One region of the Blautia sp. DFI.6.71 genome, then DNA from elsewhere that is predicted to be linked to it. Evidence: riboswitches for the same ligand, from Rfam matches in the RefSeq annotation. Region 1 holds a riboswitch; each other region holds the start of a gene.
What was found. Region 1 has a riboswitch for cyclic di-GMP ahead of LJE12_RS05815 (substrate-binding periplasmic protein). Riboswitches for the same ligand answer to the same signal wherever they lie in the genome.

Region 1 (5,379 bases):
ATATTGTCTGCATAATGGTCTGCCACATTGATCATGCCGCAGATTCCATTGATCGGTGTCCGGATATCATGGCTCATTCTCTGCAGAAACTCAGTTTTTGCCTCATTGGCTGCTTCTGCTTTTTTTGCTGTTCTCAGAAGTTCTGCTTTATATTTTTCATCTTTTTCCTGTTCCTGTTTCCGGTGTGCCAGATCCGCTCTGTAACCCCAGAAGCAGAATATACCGAATATGAGTAAATAAAGAAAAACGACAGCTGTTACACTTAACGGCAGGTTACGGAATACTTCCGTATCCGGAAGATAGGCATAAATATAATAATCCCTCTGCTTCAGCATGATTCCGTAACCTCCGGTTCCTTCATTTTTTAAATGAAAAATATGCTGACTGTCTGTATGCTCTTTCATTGCCTGGACAACCTGGTTGCCGGCAGTATCCTGTCCCAGCAGGCTTTCATCGTTGCTGGCAACAATGGTTCCCTTGTCTGCAACAATAATCGTTCCATCCTTCTGAGTGCTATAGCCATTTAAAAGGTTCTGTACTGTCAGGGTATAATTTCTGACAAATTCCGAAGACGTATAATAATAAATTGCAACCATACCTGGTGCATCTTTTCTGGCACAGGCTGCAATGTCGATACGTGATCCGTCTTCTCGGTCAATCCGTTCCGAATAAGATCTTTCTTCATATCCGGTAAAATCCATGATAATATCTTTTTGCAGATAATCTGTGATCTCATTGGTCAGAGCCTCATCCATGCTGTATTTGCAGACTGTCTTTCCCTCTGCATCCAGCACAAGGATACCATCCACCCAGAGGGTCTGCAGATTTTCTTTCAGAAACTCCTGGCTTAGCCGGCCGCCGTTTTCTGTTTCCATATCGATATTCGTACTCATCTGTCTGGCACTTTCAATGGCGCGGAGGAGACTTTTAGATTCCGAAGCTTCATTATAATGGGTGTAGGTGGAACACTGCACTTTGACATAGTTTACAGTTTCCACCATCCTGTTCTCTGCTTCCTTTTTCTCTGCCCGAAAAAAGTAATACAGGGAAGCTGCAGTCACACAGATTCCAAGCAGAATGCCGAATATCCAGAATCGCTTTACTTTTATTCTTCTCCTAATATCCAAGATCATCCACCTCCAGATACTTCTGGGGATCATCCAGATATTTTTTAATGATTTTCAGGGATGTGCCATCCTGACGCATTTCTTCCAGCGTCTGATCCATCTGCTCACAGATTCCTCTGTCATCCTCTTTTGCAAAAGCAACACCTATCCCGACCACCATCAGCGGATCTTCCAGGATACGGAAGCTTGCATCATAATCCTTCATGTACTGGACAATGGATTCCTCATGTGCAGCAACTGCATCTACATATCCTTTTCCCAGAAAGGTATAGATCAGTTCCCTGTGCCCAAGACTGATCAGATTTCCCAGTTTGGGAATTCTCTCATCTGTCCGGTTCAGAAAGATACTTTCCGGTTTGGTTGTGGACTGGACGGCAAGGTTCTTTCCCTCCAGATCACTTAGTTTATAGATATCACTGCTCTCATTTACAGCAACTACCTGGCGGCTTGCTATGTAGGGTCCTGCCCAGCGGTAATCGTCAAGGCGTCCTTCCATGGAAAAACAGCCCATAATACAGTCGATCTCTCCGCTTTCTACCAGTTCTTTTTTCTTCTCCCAGTTGATCTGGACAACATCCACCTGATACCCCATCCTTCTGAAAGCTTCTGTAGCCAATTCCACATCAATTCCTGTGGGGATTCCATCTTCATTCAGATAATTGTATGGCGGATAACTGTCACTGCCCAGGGTGATAACGGGCTTTTCTCTTTCTTTTTTAGTAACATCTGCATTTTTGCACCCTGCCAGGGCAGTTGCTAAAATTCCCACAAGCAGAATGCCTGCAATCACTCTTTTTCCTTTCATCTTTTCTCCATTCCTGCTGTTCTTCTCTATTTTCCCTCAAATTTAACCGAATCAGGTAAGTCCCCTGCGGAGGTTGCGAATATCCGCTTGAAGACAAAAAAAAGTTCCTTGTAAAAAATTTTACAGGAACTTTTTCCATAATGCCCATTTAACATTTACCTTTTTTATTACTGAGGCATGATGCAACCGGCTGGCATGGCCAGATTTCAATCTGACTTTAGCTCCTTCTGGCTTTGCGCCCCGGCTTTTCAACCGGTTTGCCAATAAATGCCATAAAAAATTATTTTTATTATAGCACTCATACTATATCATGTCTATAAGAAAATATGTTACTGTTCACAGCAACACGCTTCGCGGGATATTGCCAGTGAACAGTAACGAAAATATACCTCTTAACATACAAATCCAGCTTCCCATCAAAACTTAAGAGAAATTTACCGGAATGAAACTCCTTCATCAACCGGCCATGATTTTCTAAGTGCCCCATAGGAGATCAGAAAATTCGCAAGCCATCCGGCCGGTACAGCAAGCCAGACAAATGCAATTCCATAACGCGGTGCAAAAATCAAGGCAACTGACAGCCGAATGGCAAGGTTTACCATATTGGCAATGAGAAACGGCCGCATAATTCCAAGTCCACGAAGAACTCCATCTGTTGCCATCTTAATACCCATAAAAATAAAGAAATATCCCAGCCATTTCATATAATCCCCGGACACCTGATATGCCAGAGCGGTTCCATCTTTTCCAAGGAATAAGGAAGAAATTGGGGTGTGCAGTGTTTCAATGACTATGAAAGCAAGGACTGCGAAACACAGATCTAACACCAGTGCAGCGTGATATCCTTTTTTAATACGTTCAATTTTCTTTGCTCCAAGATTCTGGGAAACATAGGGCGAAACCGCATTTCCAATGGATACAAATATCAGTGAAAAAACATTCTCTACTCTCATGGTTGCCGCATAACCTGCCAGCGCCTGTGTACCGAAGGGATTTACAACCGCCTGTACGATCATCATACCAATTGACACTGTGGATTGCTGAAGAACCGATGGTACTGCAATACGAAGCATGGAATGTAACTCCTGCCTGTCAAACCAGTTAAAGCGGCTTTTATATCGACGCATCCGGTTAAAGAAAATCAAAAGCGAAAACACTGCGGAAATCCCCTGCGCAATGAGAGTTGCAAGGGCGGCACCGAACACACCCAGCCCTAAACCTGCCACCATCCAAAGATCCATAACAATATTCAAAACAGAAGAAAATATCAAAAGGCCCAGCGGAATCTTCGATTCACCGATGGAATTGAACATCGTTGAAAGGATATTGTACATAAACAGAAAGGGAAATCCCACAAAATAAACACGCAGATACAGTACCGCTTCATCCAGTATGTCAGCAGGTGTTTGTAATAAACTCATCATAAAATGAGAAAAAACAAAGCCAAAAACCCCCAGAAGTATACTCAGAATCAGAAAACTGATCAACGATGTTGACACAATTGTTTTCATTTTGCTATAATTCTGAGCTCCAAAATAGCGGCTCACAAGTACACCTGCTCCTACACCGGCTCCCAAAGCCACACAGATGAAAACATTGGTCAAAGCGGCACAGGCTCCAACTGCCGCAAGTGCAGAGGATCCCACAAACTGACCTACGATAATGGAATCAGCCATATTATATACTTGTTGAAAGAAGCTGCCCAGAATCATAGGCATTGCAAAAACAGTCAGTGCTTTAAGAGGGGCATCTGTGATTAAATATTCATCTTTTGACATTCTCATTTTCCTCCATCAATTCCTGCTTTTTATCCGAAATCACGATTGTATTTTCAAAATGTAAGTTTAAGATTTCGTTACGCAACAATTATATGTAGTTACAGCAAATAAGTCAAGCTGCTGTTTACTTTTAGTAATATAAATGATATGATATTTGATATTGAAAAAAGCTGCTATCAGATGGATATTATTTTATATTATTTTACAGGAGGGAACTTATGTACCTGGACGGTTTAGATGAGCTGGATCAGAAGATTATCCGGCTGCTTATAGAAAACGCACGTATCTCTTACTCTGATATCGGTGAAGAAACCGGTATTTCCAGAGTGGCAGTAAAAGCCCGTATCCAGGCTTTGGAGAAAAGAGGCGTAATCGAAGAATATACAACAATTATTAATCCGCAAAAAATCAGTGGGGCTGTATCATGCTATTTTGAAATTGAAACAAAACCGGAGTACCTGGCGCAGGTGACAGATATATTGTACAAAAATGATACAGTCTCACAGATTTACCGTGTCACAGGAAGAGACAGGCTTCATGTACATGCCGTTGCTTCATCAGGTGATGAAATGGAATACTTCCTGCACAATGTCATTGATACACTGCCTGGCATTATCAGCTGCAGTTGCAATATGATCTTATCACGCATTAAAGATATTAAAGGATTACGGCTATAAAAGAAAAAATAAACTCTCCGAATAATTTCCGCTATTTTCCCCTAAATGTAAAAGTTCTAATCAATGTTGTCAAATTACATATAACTGTTGTCAAAGAGGCAGAGCCGGTAACCAGCCAGCTATGAGCTGCGATTACCCGACTAAGGGAACGCCGCAGGGCGGCATCCTATACAATATCGTACTGAATGAATTGGACTGGTGGGTGGCCTTCCAATGGGAGAACATGCCCACTCACTACGAGTACAAAACCAGACAGAATTTCTCATGTGCCATAAAGTAACACAAAAAACAACAGACAGCCGCCACAATTCCGTAATGATTGATGCTTGACAGTCTCCTTCAAGTTCACTATAATAATAAACGCAAAATTTTAGTGGACTTTTCCGGATTCGGTCATCTTTTTGCCACACAGCTATCTTGTGATAGTTGTGTGGCTTTTTTGTTGCCTGTATCTCGGAAGTATTAGCAGAATGGAGGACTATATCTGTATGGAAAAAAATTTTTTGTCTCTTATCAAGATGCACCGTAGTGTACGGGCTTATAAATCGGAACCTGTCCTTTCCAAGGCTTTGGACGTTGTACTGGAAGCAGGGACTTACGCTCCTACCGGCGGAAGACATCAATCTCCAACCATCATTGCAATTATAGACTCCAAATATAGGCGGGCGATTGCATTCTTCGGTGCGTATTTTAAGGTGCAGCAGTTGGTCGTTATGACAGTAAACGGCTTGATTCAGGGCTGTTTGCCTATTATGCGGTTTAACTACGGTGCGGGAAACAGAGATAGGCTGCACTCCGCTTTCCGATACGGAACCGCTTTGGTCTCCGGTATGATGATACTGGGAACATTGACCGTCAACTTCTTTCCGGCGCAGCTTTTGGAATTATTTACAGCGTCGGAAGCCATGCGCTCCTTTGGAATATCCGCTATGCGAATTATGGCGGCAAGCTATCTGTTTTGCGGTCTCTCTACCATGATTTCCACCTATTTT
Region 2 (5,379 bases), on a different contig from region 1:
GCTTATGGGAAGACCAGAACATTGGTATATTTTAAGGATAAAATTTGTGAAATAAAGAATAAGCTTGTGAAGGCTATTTTTATTATATAACAGTAATTATGCTGATATTGGATCCAATATATTTGTGTTTACTCAGTGGAGCATTTGGTGGTGGAGATGTAAACGGAATCCTTTATTTAATGCCACAGGCATGGATATGGACAATTTTCGCCTTCATATTACTTTTTAACATATGGATTCTATTAAAAAAGGTAAATCCAACGTATACTGCGTCATTTAAGGAAAGATGAAACAAAAGGAGAAGATATGGAATCAGATATCATTAAAATCAGTCATCTGAATAAAAGCTTTAGCGAAGTAAAAGCGGTAAATGATTTGAGCTTTCGTGTGAAAAAAGGAGAATTGTTTGCGTTTCTTGGAGTAAACGGTGCAGGGAAAAGTACAACCATTTCCATTCTCTGCGGATTGCAGAAAAAAGATAGCGGAACGGTTCAGGTAAACGGAATAGAAACTGACAAAGCCGGCGCACAGACAAAAAGAATGCTTGGTGTTGTGTTTCAGGATAGCGTACTTGATAAACCGCTTACGGTGAAAGAAAACCTAAAGAGCAGAGCTGCTCTATACGGCATTACAGGAAATGCCTTTGATAAGAGATTACAGGAGCTGGTCGAGATTCTGGATTTTGACGAGTTTTTAAACAGACCTGTAGGTAAGCTGTCGGGAGGTCAGAGAAGAAGAATTGATATTGCCCGTGCATTATTGCACAGACCGGAGATTTTGATTCTTGACGAGCCTACTACAGGGCTTGATCCGCAGACAAGGCAGTTAATCTGGAATGTTATCGAGAAGCTTCAGAAAACAGAAAATATGACAGTATTTTTGACTACACATTATATGGAAGAGGCTACCAATGCTGGTTATGTTGTGATTCTTGACAAAGGAAGTGTTGCAGCAGAAGGTACACCGTTTGAACTTAAAAATGATTATGTACAGGATATAGTGTCTGTTTATGGTGTTTCTGAGGATGAAATAAAGATATTGAACAGAGAATATAAAAAAATACGTGACGGATATCAGATAAAAGTAAAAAATACGAAAGAAGCTACTGAGCTTATTGTAGAGCATCAGGATCTATTTACGGATTATGAAGTAGTAAAAGGCGGTATGGATGATGTATTTCTTGCAGTCACAGGAAAGAAGCTTGGAGGTGAACGCTGATGAGAACAGTATTGGCATTAATGGACAGGAACAGGAAACTGTTTTTTAAAGATAAAGGTATGTTGTTTACATCAATGATCACACCAGTTATTCTGATTGTTCTGTATGCTACATTTCTTGCAAAGGTTTTCAAAGATTCTTTTACAGCAGCAATTCCGGATATGATTACAATTTCGGATAAGCTTATTAATGGAACCGTGGCAGCACAACTGACAGCATCACTTATGGCAGTGAGCTGTATCACTGTAACATTTTGTGTGAATCTGACTATGGTGCAGGACAAGGCAAATGGAACAAGGAAGGATTTTAATGTTGCACCGGTCAGCAAGGAAAAAATTTATTTGGGATATTTTCTGTCAACAGTAGCTAATTCATTGATGGTCAATGGACTTGCGTTTGTATTATGCCTGGGATATTTACTTAAAATGGGATGGTATATGAATACAGCAGACATATTATGGGTTTTATTTGATATGATATTGCTCGTCCTATTTGGAAGTACGCTTTCAAGTATCATTAGCTTTCCGTTGACAACACAGGGACAGCTTTCGGCTGTAGGTACAATTGTCAGCGCAGGATATGGTTTTATATGTGGTGCTTATATGCCGATTTCAAATTTTGGACCAGGTCTTCAGAAGGCACTGTCTTATCTTCCGAGTACATATGCCACTTCATTGATTAAGAATCATATGCTTCACGGAGTTTTCAGAGAGATGGAGAGAAAAAATTATCCGGATGAAATGGTTGAAGCGATAAGAGACACGCTTGATTGCAATCCGGTATTTCATGGAAATGTGGTGAGTATAAATCAGATGATTGGCATTATGATGGGAAGTATAGCTGTATTTGGAATTATTTACTATGTGGTTACATTGTTGTTAGCGGGTGAAGGCAGACGATAGGAAATATTGTTTTTAGCGGGTGAAAGTTCTAGGGATATGGAACGATCTGAGTACAAATGAGCAGGAAACAGTAATGTCAATGCTGCGTGGTCTTCGGAAGTAGAAGAACAGTTCGAGTATATGTATCGGCTGTTCTTTTTTTATTTTTTGGCGTTAAAACGGTAATGTTTTTCTTGTGTACAGTAGAGTGCTATAGTATAATAAAACGAGTTTTTTTGCATAAGTATTAAAGCTATAATATGGAAATCGGCAAACCAGATGAAAGTCTGGGACGCAAAGCTACAGGGCCTGTAAAATGGCAGCCAGTTGCATGAAATGAGGTGCACTGTCTGTTTGGCAGTGCTTTTTTATGATAGAGCACTTGAATAAGTAATACAGAAGCTGTTTGGAAAAATATTGTGAAAAATAGCGGGGAGGTTATTGATAATTAATGAATGTAAAATTAAAATCTGGAAGCAAGCAACTGTAGCCTAGAGGATGGGAGAAAAGATGAAGAAGTGCAAATTAGTACAAAATATAATGAATTTCAAATTTTGTTGCATTATATTTTGCACAATTATATGTTTTATTGTTTTATCCGTTCCTGCATCTGCCAAAGAAAACTCTGACAATGTTATCCGGGTAGGATCTTTTGAGGAAACTTATAATGTAGTCAATGAAAAGGGAGAAAGAAGCGGCTATGGTTATGAGTATCTTCAAGATATTGCAGGTTATGCAGGATGGACATATAAATACATAACAAGTGATTGGAAAAACTGCTTTACACAGTTGGAAAATGGAGAGATTGATATTCTTGGTGGCATTTCCTATACAGACGAACGTGCTGAAAATATGCTTTTTTCCGATATGTCTATGGGGGAAGAGAAATATTACATCTATACGGATGCATCCAATATGGATCTTACAGCAGGAAATTTGGATTCTTTTGAGGGAAAAAATATTGGTGTGTCTAAAGATAATATAGTGGAGGATGTGCTTAATGAATGGGAATCAAAATATGGTCTGCATACGAAGCATATCAATGTTTCTACAACCACAGAAATTATGGACAAACTGTCGAAACATGAAATTGACTGCTTCGTTTCGGTAGAAGAATCCCGTTGGGAAGAATCGGATATTTCACCGCTTACAAGTATTGGAGAGACAGAAATCTATTTCGCTATAAATCCAGAACGTCCGGATATCAAAGAAGCACTGGATAGTGCTATGCGCAGAATCAAGGATGACAACCCATTTTACACAGATGATCTCTACAGGCGTTATCTTTCTGCACAGAGCAGCTCGTTTCTTTCAAAAGAAGAAAGGGAGTGGGTTGGACGGCATGGTGCACTCAGGATTGGGTATCTGAATCAGGATGGAGGTATCAGCAGTGTAGATCCATCAACAGGTAAACTGACAGGTGTTATCACAGATTATGTGGATCTTGCAGAAAATTGTCTGCAAGGTCAGACTCTGGAATTTGAATTAAATGGATATGATACAAGAAGTGAACTGCTTCAGGCATTGCAGGATGGAAAAATAGACCTGATTTTTCATGCAAACCAGAATCCATACTTTGCAGAAACAAATGGATTTGCTTTGTCGGATACGCTATTGACTCTCAATATGGCAGCAATTACGGCAAAGGATTCTTTTGATGAAAATAAAGAGAATATAGTTGCCGTTGAAAAAGATAATTTTGCATTGAAAGCATATCTTTCATACAATTATCCGCAATGGGAGGTTGTGGAATATGAGACATCAGATGCAGCAGTAAAAGCAATGCAGAAAGGGGAGACGGATTGTATTGTAAGCAATTCAGGTACTGTTTCAGACTATTTGAAAAATAATAAGCTTCATAGTGTTTTCCTGACAAAAGAAGCTGATGTTTCATTTGCTGTTCAGCAGGGAGAACCGGTTCTTTTGTCCATTCTGAATAAAACACTGACATCTATGCCTATAACTCAATTTTCAGGTGCAGTAGTCTCGTATAATGCTTCCTCACGAAAAGTTACAGCGAAGGATTTTATTCAGGACAATTTACTGACAGTATCACTTATCGCTGGAATTTCTTTTTTCGTTGTTCTGTGTATAATTCTTGATTCTTTGAAAAAATCAAAACGTGCGGAAGAAAAATCCAAGAAGTCTGCTGAGCAGGCATTGAAGCTGAATCAGGAGCTTGAAGAAAAACAGCAGGAATTACAAAATGCACTTGTAGAAGCACAGAGTGCCAATAAGGCTAAGACTTCCTTTTTAAATAACATGTCTCATGACATCAGGACACCGATCAATGGCATTATGGGCATGCTTACAATTCTTGAAAAAAGCGGAAATGATGGTGAACGGGCAAAAGATTGTCTGAATAAAATAAATGAGTCTTCGAAACTGCTATTATCATTGGTAAATGATGTTTTGGATATGGCAAAGTTAGAATCGGATACCGTGGTTTTTAGTGATGAATCCATCAATCTGGATCAGGTATGTCAGGAAATCACGGAGTCACTATCTTTTCAGGCAGAAGAAAAAGGACTTCATGTTATAGGAGAACATGATGATTACAGTGGTATATATGTTTGGAGCAATGCAGTTCATCTGAAAAAAATATTGATGAATCTGTTTACAAACAGCATGAAGTACAATAAGGTGAATGGTTTTATTTACATGAGTATGAGAACGATTGAAAGATCAGAAGATCACATGACATGTGAATTTAAAATAAAAGATAATGGAATTGGAATGTCAGAAGAATTTATAAAAAATGAATTGTTTACTCCATTCGTACAGGCAGATAATTCCCCACGTTCTGATTATAATGGGACAGGTCTGGGAATGCCTATTGTGAAACAACTTGTAGAAAAGATGGGCGGAACCATAACAGTTGAGACGGTTGTTCTTTTGTCCCAACAAAAACCAGATGACACGATAGAGATCGACTTAGACCTGGACGAGCTGGATGCTACCAGTGCCGAGTTGAAAGCAACCTATCAGGAAATCAAAGATTATGTGCTGAAAGAATTTGGCTTGAAGGTTTCAAATTTATATATTTCTCAGGTAAAACGCAAATGTGGAATTGAAGTGGGAGAAAACTATAATCTTCCAAAATCAGAAAATGCAAGAGTTCCACAATGCCCGAAAGAGAAGGAAGAAGCTATCAAGGCTGCCCTGAAATATTTTGCGATGATCTAAGGACATCGCTGATTTCAAGGAGGAATAACACATGAAAAGCACATTTGAAAAAATGGGTGGAACCTACACACTTGGCGCAGACGGAATTTACTAT
Region 3 (5,379 bases), on a different contig from region 1:
TCATAGGTTTCATTATAAAAGTCTACAAATTGATTGGCAAACCAGGAGCTGGGATTTAGAGATATCCTTATCCATTTTGTCATTCCGCTGGAAGCCATATTTTCCAGAACATTTACTTCATTTATAATTTTCGACGCATATTCATACATCTTATGCCCCTGTACTGTCAGTCTGATTCCTCTTGGCAGCCGTTCAAAAAGCTGCATTCCCAGCGTATCTTCCAGTCCCTTGATCACCTTGCTGACACTGGGCTGTGTAGAATACAGATTTTTCGCAGCATCACTGAATGAACCAGTCTGCGCACATACTACGAAATACTGTAATTGTTTTAAATCCATAAAGATTTTATCCCTCTTTCTGTTTTTATCCGCCATTAACCCTTTTTTCTATTTTGAGTTTTATCTTCATACATTCTGTGATCTGCCATAATGCGGATTTCATCGATCTTCTGGCTGTGTTCCGGATAAATGGCATAGCCACAGCTTGTATCCACGCTCAGCAGACGACCCTCTATGTTAAAAGGCCGGTCAATGACACTTTTTATTCTTCTGACCATCATCTCACAGAATTCATCATTAATATTGCCCTCCTCAATGATCAGGGAAAATTCATCTCCACCGATACGGAAAGCATAGTCTGTCTTCCTGATACATTTGCACAATCTCCGGGAAACCGCCTTCAGCAATCTGTCTCCCATGTCATGTCCATAAGTGTCATTAACAGGCTTAAACCTGTCCAGATCCAGATAGAACATGGCAAATTTTTTGCGTAACTTTCCATTTCTTTTTAATCTTTCAGAAAGATAACGTTCATTATAAAGTCCTGTCAGTGCATCCGTATTTGCCAGCTTCTCAAGTTCATGCTTCTGCCCGATATCCTGAGCGATCAACATTACTTTGGACAGTATACTACCTTTCCATTCCACAGGTATCACTGACATTACTTTATAAGAAGATCTGTCAAGAGTACAATATTCAAAGGTATACAGATCATCCTCAGATATAATAACCTTTCTCAGATGTTCCGGTGAAAGCAGATCATCCATCTGTATATTTATCTTTTCCGTAAGTACCACATACTCTCCGGACATACGCTGAAGAAGTTCCCTGTAATCACCTGTAGGATTATAATAAGACTCATTGTTCATCTCATAATATTCGTATATCCCGCTGTCCAGATCACAAACTGCAAAACGCTCTACAATCCTGGTTACTCCCTGAATAAGCTGGTCCATGGCGATGTTCTGCTTTAACATCGCTCTGCGTTCTTTTTCCGCATTTTTCGAATCCGTCACATCACGAAGAAAAATCATGGCGTGTCTGACCTCTCCGTTCTCATCTGTATCTCCCTCCATCACTACATTCCGGATAATACGCAGCTCTCCGTCAAGCACTGCTTTGTATTCCTGACTGAGTTCCCCGGTAATTTTTCTGAGTTCCTTCATAATATATTCCCGGTTGTAAATCTGCGCAACCGCCTCTTTACTCTCAGGACAGACATAATTATTAAGAAACATCTGTATCAGTTCATCCCATGTCCGGCTTTTGTTGGAAATTTCCTGAAGCGAGCCCCTTACTTTCATAGATTCAAATGTATTTTCCTGAAGATCCACATAATATTCACACAGATTCATATCTGTAAAAGCCCGGTGAAAAACAGCTTCCCTTGCTTCCTGATTCCGGGCAAAGTGATCAGATCTGACAGATAATACCCAGATTGGCCGTCCTTTATTATCCCTGGCATCTGCCTTCACAATCCTTACCGGTATTGATAAACCTTTACTGTCTGTCAGATACAAGGTGTGAGAACCCTGTAAATCATGAAGTCCTGCCGGTGAAAATATATGCTTTTGCTCATTACAGACCACACTGAGCATAGATCCGTCTGATGCTTTCATAAATTCATCAAGGTCATCCCACCCCAAAAGTTGCAGAAAATAGTTACTTACACTCCAGATTGTCAGCTTCTCATCATAATAACCGGCGATTGTTCCCACAGGATCATTCTGTTTCAGTACATATTTAATAGCTTCCTGAACTGAAGGATTAATATCCGTATCTTCATTTGCGACATATATTTCAATCTTATTCATTTTGTTAAGCATACACCTATGCTCTGACATGATATTCTCAACCTTTCTTTAAAATAAAAGAGAATAATGCCCGCTACAATACAACAAGACATTACTCTCTGTATAAATGCAACTGGCTGCCATTTTACAGGCCCTTTAGCTTTGCGCCGCAGCCTTTCGACTGTTTTGCCGATACTGTATCTGTGGAATTATACAGTTACCTGGTGTGCCAACAAGTTGATTTCTCGAAGAATCAACTTGTCGGCACACTGGTTGATTCACAGATACATTATATATATTATATTTTCAATCTCTTATTACTGTTTACCATTAATATTTCCTGCACCGATGTTTATTTGTTACTGTTTATTCCGTTCTCAGTAACATTTATATGCTTTGTAAATCCAAATAACAACTTGCCTCTTTCAATTGTCAGGTCAGTTAAACACTAATTGCAATATATTATTTGCATATCCCCTGAATAATGTCAACTGCTATTTTCCTTATTTCACAAAATTTATTCCAGATTGCAAACGACATACATTACATTTGTCATAATTAATCCTCTGAAATATTAAGACAGGTCCGTATTTTACGGGATAACGACCAACTATAATAACTCCATACAAAAACAGATCCAATATCTTATAATCAAAGATACAGGACCTGTTTTTATTATCTGAAATTCAGCCTGCAAGATTCAGCATTTTTAATAAGAACAGCCAGCTCAGGCCATAATAGGTAATTACTGCAACAAGGTCATTCACTGTTGTGATCAGCGGACCTGATGCTACTGCCGGGTCAATATTGATCTTCTTAAAAAACAATGGAATACAGGTGCCTACTGCACTGGAGATCAACATAGCCAGCAACAGTGCCACACCGATACATCCGGATACTGCATAGGAAAACAAAAGTGTTTTTCCTTTAAACAGATAAATATACAATCCAATCAGCGCAAAAGACAGAATTCCAAGAAGTCCGCCATTACACAGACCAATTCTCATTTCCTTCCACACAAGTTCCAGTTTCTGCTTACCTGTCAGAGATTCATCCATCAGCACACGAATCGTCACAGCCAGAGACTGGGTACCCACATTACCTGCCATATCAAGGATCAAAGACTGGAAGCACATAATGATCGGAAGTACAGTCACCACCTTCTCAAAAATTCCTACCACTGAGGAAACTACCATGCCAAGTCCCAGAAGAATGATCAGCCAGGGCAGACGTTTCTTCATACTTTCTTTCAGTGGCTCCTTTAAATCCTCTTCTGCTGTCAGACCGGCCAGCTTCGCATAGTCATCACCCATCTCATCATCAACCAGGTCAATGATACTGGCAGATGTGATGACACCCAGAAGCTGATTATCGTTGTCAAGAACCGGAATAGAATCCTCAGAATAATCTTTCAGTTCTTCGATACAGTCATCAATATTCTCTTCCGCATATACATATGGATAGGAAGTCACCACCAGATTCTCAAGCAGATCATCCCGTCTGGCAATGATCAGTTCTTTCAGATTAATGGCCCCATAAAATTTCTGCTGCTCTGTCACTACAAAAATAGTGGAGATATTGTCATTTTTTGCAGCCTGTTCGATCAGACTGCTCATTGCCTGCTTAACTGTCAGTTTATCTGTGATCACAATATAATTTGTTGTCATGCGGCTTCCGATCTCATCCTCATCAAAGGATGCGATCATCTCCACATCACGTCGAACCTCAGGTTCAAGCAGATCGATCAGTATTTTTTTCTTTGTTTTTTCAACTTTATTTAATACATCTGCAAGAGCATCTGTCTCCATTTTGGATAAAATGGCTGCTGCTTTTTTCACATCCATTTCATTCAGATACTCTGCTGCATTCTCCTCATCTGTATATTCAAAAATATCAGAGAGCATATCTGTATCCAGGATACGGTACAGCTTGCACCGCTCCTGTACAGTCAGTTTCGGCATTACATCTGCCAGATCATTCTCATGATAATCCTGCAGCCTTCCTCCCATAACGGCAGGAGAGGTGTTGCTGCGGATGATCTTCAGAATTTCTTTGGAATAATCCTGTACTCTTTTCTCCATTCTTTCATCCTCCGTTTTTTTGCATAAAAGCACACCAAAAGAAAGCAGTCTGTTATTTATTACATTTTACTGCCATTTCTTTCATGCTTTTTCCAGCAGAATAAACCGCAGGGTATCAAACCATAACCTGCTATTCATCCGCTGTCCGTAACTGTCCGGCATCTTCGCCGGATCATTACTGCTCAATATGTAATTGCATGATTCGGGGGAATTTCATAAATACAGGATAAGAAATGAAAAAGACATCCAATCTTCCACATACAGAAACTGTCAGATCACAGACAGTAAAAAGCTTCTATTCTATATGCATACATGGAAAATATATGACTACAGCAGAACAAAAACGGCTGCTATACTCATATACTCTTTTTAATTCAGATCCTGTGCTACTACTTCGCCCATGAGAATCGCAATTATCCATTCTGTTCCACCTGCCTTTTCTTTAAAATTTACGATTTCGGATATCAGACCCTGTTTTCGGGAATCTGATTTCTAACAGCAAATTTTATGCTGTTCCCTATTTTGAAACAGCATTTTTAAAATTATTTTCAATTTGCACAGTTATTGTAACCGCCCAGTAGAGAAAAAGCAACCCTGTTTTCTCATTTTTTACATTAATTTTTGTTAATGTTAACGATAAGTTTGCTTCTTTTATTCCTAAATGATAGAATATAATCAGAAATTTGCAAATAATAAGATTATTGCCATAAACATGCAAGACTATAATTGATATTCACAGGAGAAAAAATATGTCATTTATCAGTGTATTTGATGTTATGGGGCCGAACATGATCGGTCCTTCAAGTTCACATACCGCAGGTGCGGCGCGTATTTCCTATCTTGCCCAGAAAATGATCGAAGGCCCGTTAAAGAGAGCCGACTTCATCCTGTACGGCTCTTTTGCAAAAACTTACCATGGTCACGGTACTGACCGAGCTCTGCTGGGTGGTATTATGGGATTCTCTACTGATGATATGCGCATCCGAAATTCTTTTGATATTGCTCATGAAAAAGGTCTGAAATTCTCTTTCACTCCAAATGAGCAGGAAACAGATATTCATCCGAACACCGTAGATATCTGCATGGAAAATGAAAAAGGCCAGAAAATGACCGTACGCGGCGAATCCCTTGGAGGAGGCAAGGTCCGTATTGTAGATATCAATCACGTACAGGTAGACTTTACAGGCGAGTACAGTGCAGTGATCGTGATTCATCAGGACACTCCCG

Region 2: linked by a shared signal. The riboswitch ahead of LJE12_RS18040 (transporter substrate-binding domain-containing protein) and the one ahead of LJE12_RS05815 (substrate-binding periplasmic protein) in region 1 are both predicted to bind cyclic di-GMP.
Region 3: linked by a shared signal. The riboswitch ahead of LJE12_RS06370 (sensor domain-containing diguanylate cyclase) and the one ahead of LJE12_RS05815 (substrate-binding periplasmic protein) in region 1 are both predicted to bind cyclic di-GMP.

The regions. Positions count from the first base shown of each region.
Region 1 covers NZ_JAJDMJ010000008.1:79,270-84,648, reverse strand. Annotated here, with positions in the region: gene LJE12_RS05820 (ATP-binding response regulator) at 1-1,133, opposite strand, end outside; gene LJE12_RS05815 (substrate-binding periplasmic protein) at 1,117-1,932, opposite strand; cyclic di-GMP riboswitch class I at 2,111-2,204, opposite strand; gene LJE12_RS05810 (MATE family efflux transporter) at 2,367-3,710, opposite strand; gene LJE12_RS05805 (Lrp/AsnC family transcriptional regulator) at 3,929-4,387, shown strand; gene LJE12_RS05800 (MATE family efflux transporter) at 4,876-5,379, shown strand, end outside.
Region 2 covers NZ_JAJDMJ010000071.1:2,871-8,249, forward strand. Annotated here, with positions in the region: gene LJE12_RS18030 (ABC transporter ATP-binding protein) at 307-1,218, shown strand; gene LJE12_RS18035 (ABC transporter permease) at 1,218-2,120, shown strand; cyclic di-GMP riboswitch class I at 2,359-2,434, shown strand; gene LJE12_RS18040 (transporter substrate-binding domain-containing protein) at 2,610-5,285, shown strand; gene LJE12_RS18050 (TnpV protein) at 5,317-5,379, shown strand, end outside.
Region 3 covers NZ_JAJDMJ010000010.1:9,541-14,919, reverse strand. Annotated here, with positions in the region: gene LJE12_RS06375 (LysR family transcriptional regulator) at 1-338, opposite strand, end outside; gene LJE12_RS06370 (sensor domain-containing diguanylate cyclase) at 374-2,104, opposite strand; cyclic di-GMP riboswitch class I at 2,197-2,272, opposite strand; gene mgtE (magnesium transporter) at 2,758-4,152, opposite strand; gene sdaAB (L-serine ammonia-lyase, iron-sulfur-dependent subunit beta) at 4,902-5,379, shown strand, end outside.